DNA from 4 places in the Pseudoalteromonas sp. NZS71_1 genome. Region 1 is predicted to be linked to each of the others. Evidence: predicted binding sites of a transcription regulator. Region 1 holds the regulator's gene; each other region holds the start of a gene.
What was found. Region 1 encodes sigma-54, which starts transcription at its own class of promoters, with help from an activator protein. Its sites were predicted from a motif close to GTTGGCACGNNNNTNGNNT; they were not measured.
Positions count from the first base shown of each region.

Region 2: I6F43_RS13550 (DUF2726 domain-containing protein) is a predicted target of sigma-54. The motif match lies at 2,504-2,522, and genes of this name have one in related genera.
Region 3: fliE (flagellar hook-basal body complex protein FliE) is a predicted target of sigma-54. The motif match lies at 2,160-2,178, and genes of this name have one in related genera.
Region 4: I6F43_RS03535 (flagellar basal body rod protein FlgF) is a predicted target of sigma-54. The motif match lies at 1,547-1,565, and genes of this name have one in related genera.

Region 1 covers NZ_JADYXM010000002.1:477,142-481,461, reverse strand. The annotation lists gene rapZ (RNase adapter RapZ) at 1-179, opposite strand, end outside; gene ptsN (PTS IIA-like nitrogen regulatory protein PtsN) at 198-650, opposite strand; gene hpf (ribosome hibernation promoting factor) at 655-942, opposite strand; gene I6F43_RS05080 (RNA polymerase factor sigma-54) at 969-2,468, opposite strand; gene lptB (LPS export ABC transporter ATP-binding protein) at 2,538-3,263, opposite strand; gene lptA (lipopolysaccharide transport periplasmic protein LptA) at 3,260-3,805, opposite strand; gene lptC (LPS export ABC transporter periplasmic protein LptC) at 3,795-4,320, opposite strand, start outside.
Region 2 covers NZ_JADYXM010000009.1:31,305-35,624, reverse strand. The annotation lists gene arcB (aerobic respiration two-component sensor histidine kinase ArcB) at 1-1,292, opposite strand, end outside; gene folE2 (GTP cyclohydrolase FolE2) at 1,525-2,445, shown strand; gene I6F43_RS13550 (DUF2726 domain-containing protein) at 2,562-3,158, shown strand; gene mtnN (5'-methylthioadenosine/S-adenosylhomocysteine nucleosidase) at 3,281-3,988, shown strand; gene I6F43_RS13540 (cobalamin biosynthesis protein CobD/CbiB) at 3,989-4,320, shown strand, end outside.
Region 3 covers NZ_JADYXM010000002.1:90,484-94,803, reverse strand. The annotation lists gene I6F43_RS03395 (sensor histidine kinase) at 1-598, shown strand, start outside; gene I6F43_RS03390 (sigma-54-dependent transcriptional regulator) at 595-2,061, shown strand; gene fliE (flagellar hook-basal body complex protein FliE) at 2,218-2,550, shown strand; gene fliF (flagellar basal-body MS-ring/collar protein FliF) at 2,571-4,286, shown strand; gene fliG (flagellar motor switch protein FliG) at 4,279-4,320, shown strand, end outside.
Region 4 covers NZ_JADYXM010000002.1:125,698-130,017, reverse strand. The annotation lists gene I6F43_RS03545 (flagellar hook assembly protein FlgD) at 1-14, shown strand, start outside; gene flgE (flagellar hook protein FlgE) at 74-1,444, shown strand; gene I6F43_RS03535 (flagellar basal body rod protein FlgF) at 1,602-2,345, shown strand; gene flgG (flagellar basal-body rod protein FlgG) at 2,367-3,155, shown strand; gene flgH (flagellar basal body L-ring protein FlgH) at 3,172-3,855, shown strand; gene I6F43_RS03520 (flagellar basal body P-ring protein FlgI) at 3,867-4,320, shown strand, end outside.

The DNA of each region.
Region 1 (4,320 bases):
ATGTTCCGTACATCAATGCTAACAGCAATTTTATCGTAGCTATCAGACACACTGCGAACTAATGAAGGAAGCAAGTTAACTGGAATATTATCTACGCAATAATAACCTAAATCTTCTACAACGCGTAAAGCAACCGACTTTCCAGAACCAGAACGGCCGCTTATGATAATTAACTCCATTTAACACCCTTTATAAAACTATGATTGATTGACAATAACTTGGTAAAGCTCAGTATCTGATTTTGCACTGCGTAACTGTTTACAAAAATCTTTATTGTTTAGTTTATCAGCAATGGTTGCTAGAGTCTTTAAGTGCTGCTGGTTATCGCCATCTGGTACGATGAGTGCGACGAAAATATCAACAGGGCGATTATCGATTGCATCAAAATTTATTGGAGTTTCGCTAACGAGTACTAAAGCCAAAGGCTCTTCTGCACCGCTCATTCTTCCATGAGGAATGGCAATGCCACGCCCTATACCTGTACTACCCAATTTTTCTCTGCTCATTAAAGCATTAAGAATATCTTGTTGCGGTAAATACGGAAGTTTGTCGTGAGCAAGTTCGCTAATGAACTCTAAAATTCTTTTTTTGCTATTAAAAAGGACCGCAGCTTTGCTGCAGTCCTGGCATATAAGTGAGCTTAATTTCATCATATTAGTGTCGAGCAAGCTTCTCTTTGTGTTTAATTACTTGTCGATCGAGCTTGTCGATCAACGAGTCAATGGCGGCATACATATCTTGATGTTCTGTAGAGGCAAATAACTCAGCACCGCTTACGTGTATGGTGGCTTCTGCTTTTTGATTTAATTTTTCTACATCGAGAATGACATGAACATTATTAATATGATCAGAGTGTCTTTCTAGCTTCGCAAATTTGGTATTAATATAGTCTCTTAGTGAATCGGTTAATTCTACGTGACGACCAGTTAAGTTTAGTTGCATAAGCATTACCCTCTTTTTTTTGCGTCTTAAATCAAACTTTTACGTTGATTTGACGGTGGAATAGCCAGAGATTCGCGGTATTTTGCGATTGTACGTCTCGCTACTTTAATTCCTTGCTCAGCCAATATATCCGCTATTTTGCTATCACTCAATGGTTTTGCTGAGTTTTCTGCTGCGATTAATTTTCGGATAAGCGCACGGATTGCTGTAGATGAACATTCACCCCCGTTTTCGGTGCTTACATGGCTTGAGAAAAAATATTTAAGCTCAAATATACCACGGGGTGTGTGCATATACTTTTGGGTTGTTACGCGCGAAATTGTTGATTCGTGCATTTCTACCATTTCAGCAACATCATTTAAAACCATTGGTTTCATGGCTTCAGGACCGTGTTCAAAAAAGCCTTGTTGTTGCTTAACAATACAATTTGTTACTTTTAATAGCGTGTCGTTTCTACTTTCTAAGCTTTTAATAAACCATTTAGCTTCTTGTAAATGCGAGCGAATAAACTGGCTGTCACCACTGGATTTTACAGTGCGAGACATTGCCGCGTATTGGCTATTAACACGAATTTTAGGCATGCTGTCTGGGTTTAACTCAACAACCCAGCGGCCTTTAATTTTTTTAACTGACACATCAGGAATAACATACTCAGATTCTTCTCTTACAATAGTATCTGCAGGTTTAGGGCTAAGAGTATGTATTAATGTCATTACTTCTTTAAGCTCTTCTTCTTTGAGCTTAGTTTTCTTCATTAATGTACGATAGTCACGAGCAGCTAATAAATCAATATGCTCGGTTAAAATCATTTTTGTTTCATTAATGTAAGGTGTTTCTTTGTCAAACTGGTTAAGCTGAATACACAAACACTCTTGTAAACTACGTGCAGCAATACCAACAGGATCAAACAGTTGGATGCGTTTTAATACAGCTTCAATTTCATCAAGTTCGACTTCGTTATCATCTTCGTTTTCTTGATTAAAGCTTTCTAAAATCTCTTCGCAGCTTAGTGTTAAAATACCTGAATCATCGACGGCTTCTACAATCGCAATAGCAATAGCTTCGTCTGTAGGGCTAAATGGCGTTAGTTGTAACTGCCACATTAAATACTCATGGAGCGTTTCAGTAGAGGCGCCTTGGTATATTGATTCGTCTTCAGGCATCGGACCCGATGATGATGCTGGGGCGGCACTCATGTACTCATCCCAACTAACATCCATAGCCATGTCGTCACTTAGCGTGTCTTTTGCAAGTGCTTCACCACTATCTTGTTCGTATTCGCTTGGAGCATCATCGGCAGATGCGCTAACAGTTATGTCATCTGTATCTGCTTTTTGCTCGTTTTTACCTGCAGCGTCTTCTGAATAGTCTGCTTCTTCAACCTCTAATAGCGGGTTGCTGTCGAGAGCTTCTTGTATTTCTTGCTGGAGATCCAATGTACTGAGTTGCAACAAACGAATAGCTTGTTGCAGCTGTGGAGTCATTGTAAGTTGCTGGCCCATGCGCAGCTGTAGTGATTGCCTCATGTATCTCTAACAATCCTTTTATGTTGTTATAATTAATACTAGCAGATGCTTAAAGACATGGCGTAAATGTTACAGCCTAAATTGCTCGCCTAAGTAAACATCGCGTACTGTTTTATCATTTAATACGTGTTCTGGAGTACCTGATGCAATCAGCTCCCCATGAGAAACAATGTAGGCTTTTTCACAAACATCAAGGGTTTCTCTTACGTTATGATCGGTAATTAATACACCAATCCCACGATTTTTAAGATGTTCTATTATTTTCTTTATATCTAATACCGAAATAGGGTCAACACCTGCAAATGGTTCATCCAGTAATATAAATTTAGGATCTGCTGCCAGCGCACGTGCTATTTCAACACGACGACGTTCGCCTCCTGACAATGCCATACCTTGGCTATCACGAATGTGTTGTATGCTAAATTCATCTAATAATTTATCGAGAGTGTCTTCTCTAGCTTGTTTATTTAACTCTTTGCGCGTTTCTAAAATGGCCATTAAGTTTTGATAAACAGTCAGCTTTCTGAATATTGAAGACTCTTGCGGTAAGTAGCCAATGCCTAATCTAGCACGACTATGCATAGGTAAAAGAGTAATATCGTTATCGTCTATCGATATTTTACCTTTGTCGCTAGGTACAAGTCCTACTATCATATAAAACGTGGTGGTTTTACCTGCGCCGTTAGGGCCAAGTAAGCCAACAATACTGCCAGCTTTGACTTCAAGGCCGACGTTTTTTACAACTTCACGGCCTTTATAGCTCTTTGCTAATAGCTCTGCTTTTAATGTGCTCATGGTTGACCTTTGTCGCTTTTTTTACTTTTTTTAGTCTCGATTGGCACTAAAATTGTGTGAACGCGGTCAGTTGAGTTTTCATCTTTTTCGGCACTGATTAGCTGCTGCTCTATATCGTAGGTAATGCTTTTAGCATTTATTTTTTGTCCCGCTTGCGATACTTGTGCATTACCAACAAGCGTTAAAAAACGCTTAGATACATCATAACGTACTTCGTCAGCACTGGCGCTCATAGTCGTGCCATCTGATTGCTTCTCTTCAAAGTGCGCAGGGCTACCTGTAGCAATTAATAATTGTTTATTATCGCCAAGTTCATCGCGTTTATGTACTTCTAAGCGGTCGGCTGTGATACGGCGGTTACCGTGAATAATTTCAACGTTTTTCTCAAAAATTCCGACATTAGCTTTTAATTGACCTTCTTGCTTATCGGCGCTTATTGAAATTTGATTTGCAGCCGGTTGCGTGTTTTGCTCTGCAGCACTACTATTAAACGCTAGTATAAGTGTAGGAATAATAAGTGATTTTAATATTTTATTGGTCATAATATATGGTTCGCGTATGGTTAATTAGTTTTATCACTTCGGTTTTTAAGTCGGCTTCTAGGCCTTTACCAGTGATTTTTAAATTGGGCCCAGTGATGATAACGGGTTGCTCCGAACGCATTGTTAATAGCTTTATATCTACTTGAATATTATCAGCATTGATTTTGTCTATCATGGCGTTATCGGTTAAGTTTTTGGCAACCACATTGCCTTCTAAAATTAATTGTTTGTCTTCATATAATGTTGCTTCGTCTGCATTTATTTGCCACGTTTGCTTTTCGTTATATAAAGTAAAAATAGGTTTTTCAAAAAACGTAAAACCTAATTGTTGATATAGCTCCATTTTAGCCGCAGTGACTTTGTGGCTAATTTTACCTTGTTCGTCATAGGCTGTTTGTTTGAGTTCTATGGCTATGTAATCAGGCTTGGCAATAACTTCAGGCTCAGTCTGAGGCACAATATTTGTTTGTGTAAAATAAGGGTACCAAAGCCAAACCATACAGCTAATGAATAAA
Region 2 (4,320 bases), on a different contig from region 1:
TTAATAACTAACCATGGGCCTTCTACGCGATTTTCTCTGCTGCATTCGAGTGTTACTTTGCCTTGCTGAGTAAACTTAACGGCGTTGTTAATTAAGTTCCAAACAACTTGGCGTAATCGAGTCGGATCGAGCTGCGCGTAAACATCAAGTATGCCATTGCGCTTAATATCAAACTCAAGCTCTTTCTGCTCAGCTATTAAGCCTGCAAAATTAACTACATCGTTTATAAAGTCTGACACATTAATAGAATTGGTTGCTATATCGAGCTGATCCCTATCTATTTTATCTAAATCTATAATATCGTTAAAAATATTACCGAGTGTTTCAGCACTCGAAAAAATAGTATTGCCCCAACTACGCTGCTGCTTATTAAGCTCTGTATCTAATAACATACGCGTTAAACCAACAATGCCATTTAAAGGAGTACGTAGTTCATGGCTCAGCGTAGCAATAAACTTACCTTTGTCTTTATAGGCAGTTTCGAGTGCTTGTGCAGCTTCTTTACGGCTAGTGATATCACGACCAAAGCCCAGTAAACCAATGTAGTCACCGTCATCATTTATAAAAGGTAATTTACGCAGCTCAAACCAACGTGTTTCACCATTTACTTCATAGCCTACATCTATAGTTAGTGCTTTATGGCTTTGCTCTACTTCTTTATCGGTTGCCAAAACTTCAGCTAAAAAATGACTCGGGAATATCTGCTCAACCGTTTTTCCTATTAACTCACTACTTGATTTTCCCATTACCTCTTCAAACATTTTATTACAGCCGGCAAATACACCGTTGTTATCGCGGTAATAAAATAGATCGGGAGATGAATCAACGATTGAGCGTTGCAACATACTTTGTTGGGCAAGTTCTTGTTGTGTTTTTTTACGCTCAGCAATTTCTCGGCGCAGCTCTTCAATAGCGCGATGCTTGGCATGAAATGCCATTTTACGCTCATCAATTTCAATATTTAAACGACTAATGTTGTCTTTTAGGGTTTGGTTTAAGAGCTTTTCCTGCTTGGTTGCGCTATCTAAATAAGCATACGAGGCATCTAATTGACGAATTGAATTAAGTAATACACTTATAATTAAAGGAGAAACTACAGCCGTAAAAAATACCACAGCCAAAATATCAACAAGGTGTAATTCGCCTATCGCAACATAATAAAACATGCTCGATAAAATAAGAGATACAGTTAAAAATAAAGTGTAACAAATAGCTGCGGTTTTAAATTCACCAAATCGCGTTATTGAGCTGGAAAGTACCCGAGCCCAAGGGCTCAAAGAATAATCGGTCATACGTAATTTTATCTCTTAGCTGTGTGCTTAAATATAAAGAAGGCAATGCGCATGTATAAACATACCATTTTCCCAGATTTTAGCATTTTTCTCCTACCACTACCCATGTTGTGCGATAAAAACAGAATTTTTCATGTTTGATTTTGCTCATCTCTTAAACTCATCATTTCAGCAATAAATTATTTAGTGTAAAATGCCCCGCTTTATTATCTCCAAAATACGAGTAGCGCACATGCAAACCAATATGCCAGATATAGCAGACACTGCACCCGCCTTACAAACAGGTAAATTAGACTGGGTTGGCATGGGCGAAATCGAACTGCCATTTATTTTTGAGTCACGAGACTTATCTCCAGTTACAGTAAATGCCAAAGCTCGTGCATTTGTAAATTTGCATAAAGAAGATGCCAAAGGCATTCATATGTCACGTCTATTTTTAGCACTTGACCTGCTTTCAACTGAGCAGCAAGTCAATCCGCAAACAATAGCGCAAGCACTCGATACCTTTATAACTAGCCACGAAGGGCTGAGCGATAAAGCACAAATTGAATTTAAATTTGAACTACCGCTACGCCGTAAGTCACTATTAAGTGGTAAAGCAGGCTGGAAAAGCTACCCAGTTGTACTTACCAGTACAATTGAAAATAACATTATTAGCTACGAGCTAACCGTAGATGTTACCTATTCTTCAACATGCCCTTGCTCTGCAGCACTTGCACGCCAGCTTATACAAAACGCGTTTAACGAAAAGTTTAACCAAGAAACCTTAAGCCAAAAAGATGTGCACGAATGGCTAGGCACTACACAAGGCATAGTTGCTACACCTCACTCGCAGCGCTCTATTGCCAACGTAAAAGTAAAGCTTGATAGCAATATTCAAGAGTTTGACGTAGTGACTCTAATAAACACCCTCGAAGCTGAACTTAAAACGCCTGTACAAGCGGCAGTAAAACGCGAAGACGAGCAAGAATTTGCCCGTTTAAATGGTCAAAATCTTATGTTTTGTGAAGATGCAGCGCGTAAAATTAAAGCTTTATTAGAAACAGATAATTACAGCGATTACTGGCTGCAAATAAACCATTATGAATCACTCCATGCACACGATGCTGTAGCTATTGCGGTTAAAGGTATTGAAGGTGGATACAAAGCTTAATAGCTACATAGTTTTAGCTTTTATAAACAGTTGGTAATTATTTTATAACTCATACTTTTTAGGCACGTAAATTGCTTTATTTGAGCAGTGTCAATTTGTTGTTATGGAGTTACCGTATGGAATTCGCTTTATTATTAATTCTAGTATTAGTTGTCGGGGCTTCTGTTGTTGCGTCAAAATTTAATGACGATGGCGGAAACCCGTATCCTTTTACCCGCAAGCAAACTGTTTTTACGCAGGTTGAAGGCGCTTTTTTAAATCTTCTCGAGCGTGCTGTAGGCGATCAATATAAAATTGTTAGTCGCGTTAAGCTAATTGACGTTATTGACTGTAAGCAAGGTCTTTCTATTAAATCTAAACGTGCTGCTTTAGCTAAAGCTAAAAATAAGCAACTCGACTTTGTATTAATCGATAAAGAAAAACTAACTATTGTTGCGGCCGTTGACCTAGTTAACAATGCCAATAAAGATGGCCACAAAGCTCAACGTGACTGGTTTGTAAACGGTGCACTAGAGTCTGCGGGCATTCCACATATTCGTATGAAAGTTAAATCGGGCTACCGTCCTTCTGAAGTACGCGATGCAATTATGTTTAAACTTGGTAAGCCTGCAGCAACACAAACGCAGCGCCCTGTTCGTAATCGCTCACATAAGCCAGCGGTACTTTCACCTTCTCAAGCCAAAGCACAAACAACTGCTTTAGCTGAAATTTAAAAACCAAATTAAATACTCTCCTAAAAAGTATTTAAAGCGAGCTCATAAACAAGCTCGCTTTTTTGTTTTTTATTGCTAACTTCACGTATAATCAAGTGATTCAAACTCAGGAATTAAACATTATGAATGTTGGTATTATTGGCGCAATGGAGCCAGAAGTTAAAATTTTACGTGAATCGATGCAAAACCCACAAATTTTAACTAAAGCAGGTTTCACTTTTTATACTGGTGAATTGGCTGGTAACACAGTAACACTTGTTCAATCTGGTATTGGTAAAGTAGCATCAACAATTGCAACTACCTTACTGATTGATAACTTCAAACCTGATTGCGTAATTAACACAGGCTCTGCCGGTGGATTCGATCCTTCTCTAAGTGTTGGCGACGTAGTAATTTCGTCAGAAGTACGTCATCACGATGTAGATGTTACTGCTTTTGGCTACGAAATTGGCCAAGTACCACAAATGCCAGCAGGCTTTGCAGCTCACCCTAAATTAGTTGAAGCAGCACAACAAACAATCGAACAAATCAGTGATGTTAAAACACTTGTTGGCTTAATTTGTACTGGTGACACATTTATGTGTGACCCTGTGCGTATCGATAAAGCACGCAGTGATTTTCCTACAATGCTTGCCGTTGAAATGGAAGGCGCTTCAATTGCACAAACGTGTTTTACGCTTAACACACCATTTGTTGTAATTCGCTCAATGTCTGATATAGCAGGTAAAGAGTCACCACAATCATTTGAAGAATACCTAGAAACAGCATCAATCAACTCATCTAAAATGGTTGTCGCACTTTTAGAAAAGCTAACTGCAGTGTCTCTGTAAATGCTTAGCAATATTGTTCAAAACCACTTGGACTTTATTGCCTTCATACTAGCGCTCCTTGCTGAGCGCTTTATTCCCCTTATTAGCTGGTATCATCCTAATACAGCGTTAAATGCTGTTTTTAGTGCTATTGGCAAGCGCATATACAAAAGCAAAGAACCTAAAAGCTATCAATATTTAGCAGCTATACTCGCAAGCACGCTCATTTTAAGTGTCATTCTCATTATTGTAGTGCTACTACTCGAGTTTGCTTTTTACCCTGAATTACTCGCAGGTCTTATTTTATACTTATGCTTAGAAAGTAAGAGTATTGATAAAAAAGCACTTCGCAT
Region 3 (4,320 bases), 390 kb from region 1:
AAAGCGCTTACCCGAAGCATCTCGCGATAACTTTCAAACAAAGTTAATGTCACGTTTAAAAGATTTAGAAACTCAAGTAAACGACATGCTGTTATTTGCTAAAAGTGGCGATCAGCAAGTTGTTGAGCAAGTTTCAATGCAGCAGCTTTTAACAGAAGTTAAAGCGGGCGCTGATGCTATGGTCGCACTTAACGAAAGTGAACTGGATGTAAGCTTACCAGAGCCAGATATACAAATAGTCGGTAATAAAACGGCATTGGCCAGTGCTATTCAAAATCTTGTGCACAATAGTATTCAAGTTATTGGCGGCGGCGCAAAAGTAAAAATAAGTGCACAAAGAGATTTAAAAGATTTAGATATGGTTCGTATTAGTGTGAGCGACAATGGCCCAGGTGTTGATTTAAGCCAAAGCGATAAAATTTTTGAACCATTTTTTACTACAAAAAGTCAGGGCACAGGTTTAGGGCTTGCTGTAGTGAGTTCGGTAGCTAGTGCGCACCAAGGTCGTGTTGATGTGACCAATAATACGCAGGGTGGTGCCTGCTTTAGCTTGTTACTGCCTATTAAGGCAACATCTAAATTAGAGGGATCATTATGAGTAACACTATTTTAGTTGTCGAAGATGACGCTGGGCTTCGTGAAGCCTTAATAGATACCCTTGAAATGTCGGGTATTGAATGTGTTGCAGCCAACAGTGCTGAGCAAGCAATGATACTGCTTAAAAAAGATCAATTTTCGCTTGTTGTAAGCGACGTGCAAATGGGCGCAATGAGTGGCCTTGATTTACTACGCAGTATTAAATTAAACCACCCTGATTTACCTGTATTGATGATGACGGCGTATGCCACAATTGACGATGCGGTAGAAGCCATGCGCCTAGGTGCAATTGACTACATGGCTAAACCATTTGCACCTGAAGTGCTGTTAAATATGGTGAGCCGTTATTTACCTGAAAAAGCAAAAGAAACCGACGGACCTATTGTTGCTGACCCAACTAGTATTCAATTATTGGAGCTTGCGAGTAAAGTAGCACGCTCTGATGCAAGTGTAATGGTACTTGGCCCAAGTGGTTCAGGTAAGGAAGTACTTGCGCGTTATATTCATGATAAGTCGAGCCGATGTAATGATCCATTTGTAGCGATTAACTGCGCGGCTATTCCTGAAAATATGCTCGAAGCCACTTTATTTGGTTACGAAAAAGGGGCTTTTACGGGCGCGATTCAAGCATGCCCGGGTAAGTTTGAGCAAGCACAGGGCGGTACTATTTTACTTGATGAAATTACAGAGATGGACTTAGGGCTACAAGCAAAGCTGTTACGCGTACTGCAAGAGCGTGAAGTAGAGCGTTTAGGGGGTCGTAAAACAATCCAGCTCGATGTACGTATTTTGGCAACCAGTAATCGTGATTTAAAAGAAGCCGTGTCTGAAAATCAGTTTAGAGAAGATTTATATTACAGGCTTAATGTTTTTCCACTAATGTGGCGACCATTGTGCCAACGCCCTGGCGATATTATCGTATTGGCTAAGCATTTAATTGAGCGCCATATAAGTAAAAGCAAAGAGCCTATGGCGTATTTAGATAAAGCTGCCGAGCAAAAGTTACTGGCTCACGCGTGGCCTGGTAATGTGCGCGAGCTTGATAACGTTATACAACGTGCGCTTATACTGCGCACGGGTAACACAATAAACGAGCATGCTATTTTTATCGAAAACTTAGTATCTAATAACTTTGTTATGGAGCCATCATTGGCACCAGCGCAAACAGTATCGCCAACAGAATTAGCTCACGCAGATAAAGGCGTTGATAAAAGCACGCTAAGCTCTGCATATTATGATGAAAAATTGCATGCCGAGGATGAGCCCAAACAAGGTTTACTTGCGGCAGATACCGGTAGCTATAAAGATGAGCTTAAAGACAAAGAGCATCGCATTATTTTAGAAACCCTTGCACGTTGCCAAGGCAAGCGTAAAGACGTTGCCGAAACGTTGGGCATAAGCCCACGAACTTTACGTTATAAACTAGCGCAAATGCGCGATTTAGGTATTTCACTTCCTGCATAACCTCCTATAAACCCTAAGTTTGCGCTGCGAACTTAGGGTTGTCAAAACTCTGACTAACACAAATTAAAGTTAACCTATTGTATTTTAATGATTAATTATTTGGCATGCTTTGTGCTTTATTACTTGTAAGAGTTCACTGCGTGTCAGAGATAAATTATGAAAATTCAAAACAGTGCTGTATTTCAAGAAATGCAATCAATGGCTTTAGAAGCCGGCCGTAATAATCAAATAAATAAATTGCCGACTCAAGTTCAGCCTACTTCTACTTCCCAGTTTGGCGACATGCTAAGTGATGCACTAAATACAGTGCACGGTTTACAGCAAGATGCAGGTCAAAAAGTAAAAGCGGTTGAAATGGGTGATCGAAGTGTATCGCTTGCTGAAGCGATGATTGCTTCTCAAAAATCGTCAGTTGCTTTTGAGGCTACAGTACAGGTTCGTAATAAACTTGTTGAAGCTTATAAAGAAATCATGAACATGCCTGTTTAATTAGGTAGTGGAGAATTATTGTGGCGCAATCTAACCAATCTACAGACCTAGCACTTGCTGGTGGCGGTATTGACCAAAGTGGTGGTGATGATCAACAAGAACAAAAGTCAGGCTACTTAAGTGCTTTAAATGGTGTTGATGTATTGCGCCAAGTAACATTGGTTATAGCATTGGCTATTTGTTTAGCTATCGCGATTTTCATTATTATTTGGGCTCGTCAGCCAGATATGCGCCCATTGGGCAAAATGCAAACTGAAGAGCTGATTCAAACGCTCGACTTTTTAGATGCGCAACAAATTGAATATCAACTAGATGGCAATGTTGTATCGGTTGATGAAAGCGAATACCAAAATATTAAATTGTTAATGACCCGCGAAGGGTTAGAGCAAGGCCCTGCATCTGGCTCTGATATAATTATGCAAGATATGGGCTTTGGTGTAAGCCAACGCTTAGAGCGCGAACGCCTAAAACATGGCCGCGAGCAACAACTTGCCCGCACCATTGAAGAACTTAACAACATTACTCGCGCCAAAGTATTGTTAGCTATTCCTAAAGAAAACGTATTTGCGCGTAGAGAGAAAAAACCATCAGCAACTGTTGTATTAACGCTTAAGCGTGGTCGCTCACTTGACCGTGAAGAAGTAGATTCTGTTGTTGATATGATTGCCTCGGCAGTACAGGGTTTAGAGCCTATGCGAGTTACTGTTACCGATCAAAATGGTCGATTACTAAATTCAGGTTCGCAAAGCTCATTAGCAGCACGCTCTCGTAAAGAATACGACTTAGAGCGTAAGCGCGAACAAGAGTACCTTGAAAAAATAGACAGTATTTTAATACCGGTTGTAGGGCTTGCAAACTATACAGCCCAAGTTGATTTGAGCATGGACTTTAGCTCGATTGAGGAAACTCAAAAGCGTTATAACCCAGACCTACCAGCGGTTAGAAGCGAAACCACATTTGAAGAAAATAACATTGGCGGCCTAGCTGTTGGTATTCCAGGTGCGCTTACAAATCAGCCACCGTTAAATTCGAACATTCCTGAGGTTGCGGGGCAAGGTGGTGCAGGCACAGCTACGTCACCAACACGCAGCCACAAAGAAGCCACACGTAATTATGAACTCGATACTACAATTTCTCATAAGCGCCAGCAAAGTGGTGTAATACGTAGGATAAGCGTATCAGTTGCTGTTGACTACATTGCTAAAGTGGGAGAAAACGGTGAAACAACCATGACTCCACGCTCGGTAGAGGCATTGTCAAATATTCGTCGCTTACTACAAGGTGGTGTAGGTTTTGATATGCAACGTGGTGATGCACTTGAAGTCGTAACAGTGCCGTTTGTACGTGAAGAAACAAATTTAGCAATAGAAGTGCCACTGTGGGAACAAGACTGGTTTATGAAAATAGCCCGCCTTGTATTAGGCGCCTTAGTTATCATTGTATTGATAATGGCAGTAGTAAAACCAATGCTTAAACGCTTAATTTACCCAGACGATACACTAGAAGAATACGACGAAGATGCATTAAGTTCAGGCGTAGATATTGGCGACAACACGCTTGATATGCTAAATAAAGACTTTGATTCTGCTTCGGTTGGTTTCTCAAGTGATGGTACACTGCAGTTACCGGATTTACATGGCGACGAAGATTTACTCAAAGCAATTCGTGCCCTTGTAGCTAACGAACCAGAACTATCATCACAAGTAGTCAAAGCGTGGTTAACAGAAGATGACTGATCAAGAACAAAAACAACTCCCGCCAGCCTTTGAT
Region 4 (4,320 bases), 350 kb from region 1:
CAGAAATCGCGTAATAAATTTTAGTATTTTTCGCCTGCTAGCAGGCCACAGACTAACAGGTTAGAGGTGAATTATGAGCTTCAATATTGCATTAACCGGCCTTGCTGCCGCGCAAAAAGATTTAGACGTAACGGCAAATAATATTGCAAACGTTAATACCACAGGTTTTAAAGAGTCACGCGCTGAGTTTGCCGATGTTTACGCTTCATCAGTATTTAGCTCTGGTAAGACTAAAAATGGTGACGGTGTGCAAACAACCATGGTTGCGCAGCAGTTTCATCAAGGCTCACTACAATTTACAAATAACTCACTTGATTTAGCAATCACTGGTGAAGGTTATTTTGCGATGACCGACGATTTATCTTCGCAAGATTTAACATATACACGTGCAGGTGCATTTAAGCTTAACCAAGATAACTTTATGGTTGACGCAAAAGGTAACTTTTTACAAGCATTCCCAGTTGATTCATCTACAGGTGATACAACGTCGGTAAGTTTGAGCACAACTGATCCAATTCAAATCCCTGATTCGTCTGGTTCACCTCGCGCAACAGAAAATGTATTTTTATCGTTTAACTTAGATGCAACGGCGGATCCAACAGGTCTAGATTTTGACCCTACGTCTAGTGGTACTTATAACTCATCTACGTCAACAACGGTATATGATTCACTAGGTGAACCACATATTTTACAATACTTTTTTGCTAAAGAAGATGATGCCGCAGCAGGTGGTACAGATAACAGTTGGGAAGTATACGCAACACTCGATGGCAAAGTAGTTGATGGCACAACTGGTGGAGAACAAACAACGACACCTTATACACCACTGACCACCCTTGGTTTTAACTCAAGTGGTTTACCATCAACAACAGGTGGTGTAGCAAATACAAATACAACTACTTTTGATGAAATATTACTGCCAGCGGGTTCTGGAGCTGGTTTATCAACATTACTAGACAATGGTGCAACCTTCCCAGGTACTGGTATTGAGCTTAACTGGCGCGATGAAAATAACACGGCAGGACGTATCCCAACTCAGTATTCAAGTGGTTTTGAAGTAAAAGCACTCGATCAAGATGGCTCAACGGTTGGTCGTTTAGCCGGAATTGATATAGGAACAGACGGTAAAATTGTCGCTTCTTACAGTAATGGTGACTCAACATTCCTAGGCCAAGTGGCTATGGTACGTTTTCCAAATTCACAAGGGTTATCACAAGTGGGTGATACAAGCTGGAAGCAAAGTATTGATTCAGGTGAACCTGTAGCGGGTGAAGCCGGCTCGGGTACATTTGGTGGAATTAACTCATCAGCGCTTGAGCAATCAAATACAAACCTTACTAATGAACTTGTAGACTTAATTACTGCACAGCGTAATTACCAAGCAAACTCACGTGCGCTTGAAGTTAACTCAACTATTCAGCAAAGTATTTTGCAGATTCGATAAGCTAAACCCTATTAAATATATTAGGCTGCATTTTTGCAGCCTTTTTTATAAGTCCTCTTTGCAAGCCCTTCTAAATACCTCTCAATGTTGCGTCAAATTTAATCTGGCATCTATTTTGCATTTGTAAGTTCAGAGATTTTTTATGTGAGTCGATACTATGGACAAAATGGTCTACATTGCAGCCTCTGGCGCTAAGCAAAGCCTACAAGGGCTTGCTTTAAAAGCCAATAATTTGGCAAATGCAAATACAACGGGTTTTAAAGCTGACTTTGCGCAAGCACGTTCTATGCAAGCGTTTGGCGAAGGTTTGCCTACACGTGTATTTTCAATGCAAGAGCGTCCGGGTTCAAACATGGTATCGGGTGGCATTGTTCAAACCGGGCGAGACTTAGATATCGCGATGAGCGATAACGCATGGCTTGCAGTGCAAGATGCCTCCGGTAATGAAGCTTATACAAAAGTGGGTACGTTAAACATTACTGCTCAAGGCATGCTCGTAACCAGCCACGGTCGTCAAGTTATTGGCGAAGGGGGACCTGTTATTTTACCCGTTCCAGTCGAAAAAATAGGGTTTAGCCAAGATGGCGCTATTCAAGTTCGACCGCAAGGCGCTCCCGCTAACTTTTTAGAAGAAATAGACACGCTTAGAGTGGTAGAAGCAAATAGCTCACAGCTCGAAAAAGGCAACGATGGTTTATTTAGACCAAAAGCAAATGTAACAGTAGATACCTCTGCCAATGTAAAAGTTTTAAGTGGTTCGCTTGAAATGTCGAATGTGAACCCTGTTCACGAAATGGTCGACATGATAAGCCACCAGCGCCAATTTGAATTACAAGTGAAATTAATGAAAACAGCTGAAGAAATTGACGAGCGTCAAGATCAGTTATTACGCATAGTTTAACTTTAAAATGAGGACACGATTATGAATCCAGCATTGTGGATCAGTAAAACTGGGCTAGACGCTCAACAAACCGATATATCGGTTATCTCAAATAACTTAGCGAATGCGAGTACTGTAGGTTACAAAAAAAGCCGCGCTATATTTGAAGATTTACTTTATCAAAATATTAATCAACCAGGTGGTCGTTCATCGCAAGATACCGAAATGCCGTCGGGCTTAATGTTAGGTGCGGGTGCTAAAGTTGTAGCTAACCAAAAAGAGTTTACGCAAGGCAACATGTTGACCACCGAAAACTCACTAGATTGGATGATTTCTGGTGAAGGCTTTTTTGAAGTACTGCAACCAGATGGCAATATTGCTTACTCGCGCAATGGTCAGTTTACTACTGATGGCGATGGCCGAATTGTTACATCCGGCGCTGGTTATGTTATTCAGCCAGAAATGAATGTACCTGATGACGCTCAATCAATTACGGTTTCGCAAGACGGCGAAGTATCTGTGCGTGTTGCAGGCCAAGCCGATAACGTGGTCATTGGTCAGCTGACTATTAGTGACTTTATTAATCCGTCGGGTCTTGAGCCAATCGGTCAAAATCTTTATACCGAAACCGCTGTAAGTGGTGCGCCGGTACAAGGTAATCCTGGTGTTGAAGGGTTAGGTAGCATTATTCAAGGCTCACTCGAAACTTCAAACGTAAATGTAACTGAAGAGCTAGTAAATCTAATAGAAACTCAGCGTATTTACGAAATGAACTCAAAAGTAATTTCGGCCGTTGACGAAATGATGAGTTATATCAATCAACAGCTTTAATAGAGTAGGGGGAATTATGCGTAATATTATTTTATTTGCAGCGGGCACATTATTTTTAAGTGGCTGTATGTCTACGCAAAATAGTGAAGTAGTGCAGGACGACCCTTACTACGCACCTATGTACCCCGAGCCTATTTTAGAGCCGCTGGTAGCCACAGGTTCATTGTTTAATACTCATACATCAAACGACTTATATTCTGATAAAAAAGCGCTACGTACTGGCGATATAATTACGGTTAAATTGCAAGAGTCTACTCAAGCAACAAAAGCCGCTAAAACAGAAACAGACAAAGAAACCGACGCAAGCTTAGACCCAGTGATTGGCTTAGGTGGGCTACCTGTAAATATAGGTGGCGATAGTATTCAGTTTGGTATTGGTAGCGATTCGTCATTTACGGGCGATTCAAAATCAAACCAATCAAACAGCTTAGTAGGCGATATTTCGGTTAATGTAATGCGCGTTTTACCTAACGGTAATTTAGTTATACGCGGCGAAAAATGGCTAACGCTTAATACCGGCGAAGAGTTTATTCGTTTAGAAGGGCTAGTACGCCCTCAAGACGTAAGCGCCGATAATACGGTTGAATCAAACCGCATTGCTAATGCACGTATTCAATACTCAGGTAAAGGGCAAACGCAAGAAGCGCAAAGTCCTGGTTGGCTTACACGTTTCTTTAGCAGTTCGCTGTTTCCATTTTAGAGGGTAACAACATGAATAGCCTTAAAGCTTTATGTTTAGTTGTGTTATTAGGTTGGCAGTTTACTGCCAGTGCTGAGCGCATAAAAGATGTGTCTATGGTTGAAGGCGTACGCTCTAACCAATTAGTTGGTTATGGCTTAGTGGTTGGCTTGCCGGGCACAGGCGAGCAAAACTCATACACACAACAAAGTTTTAGAGGCATGTTGAACAGCTTTGGTATTACGCTACCTTCAACTCAAAGTCCTAAAATTAAAAATGTTGCAGCTGTTGCTGTGCATGCAGAATTACCCGCATTTAGAAAGCCCGGGCAAACAATAGATATTACGGTTTCTTCCATTGGTAGTGCAGGCAGTTTACGTGGTGGCACTTTATTACAAACTTTTTTAAAGGGTGTAGACGGTAACGTGTATGCAATTGCACAAGGTAGTTTAATTGTGGGAGGCCTAGGCGTAGAGGGCCTTGATG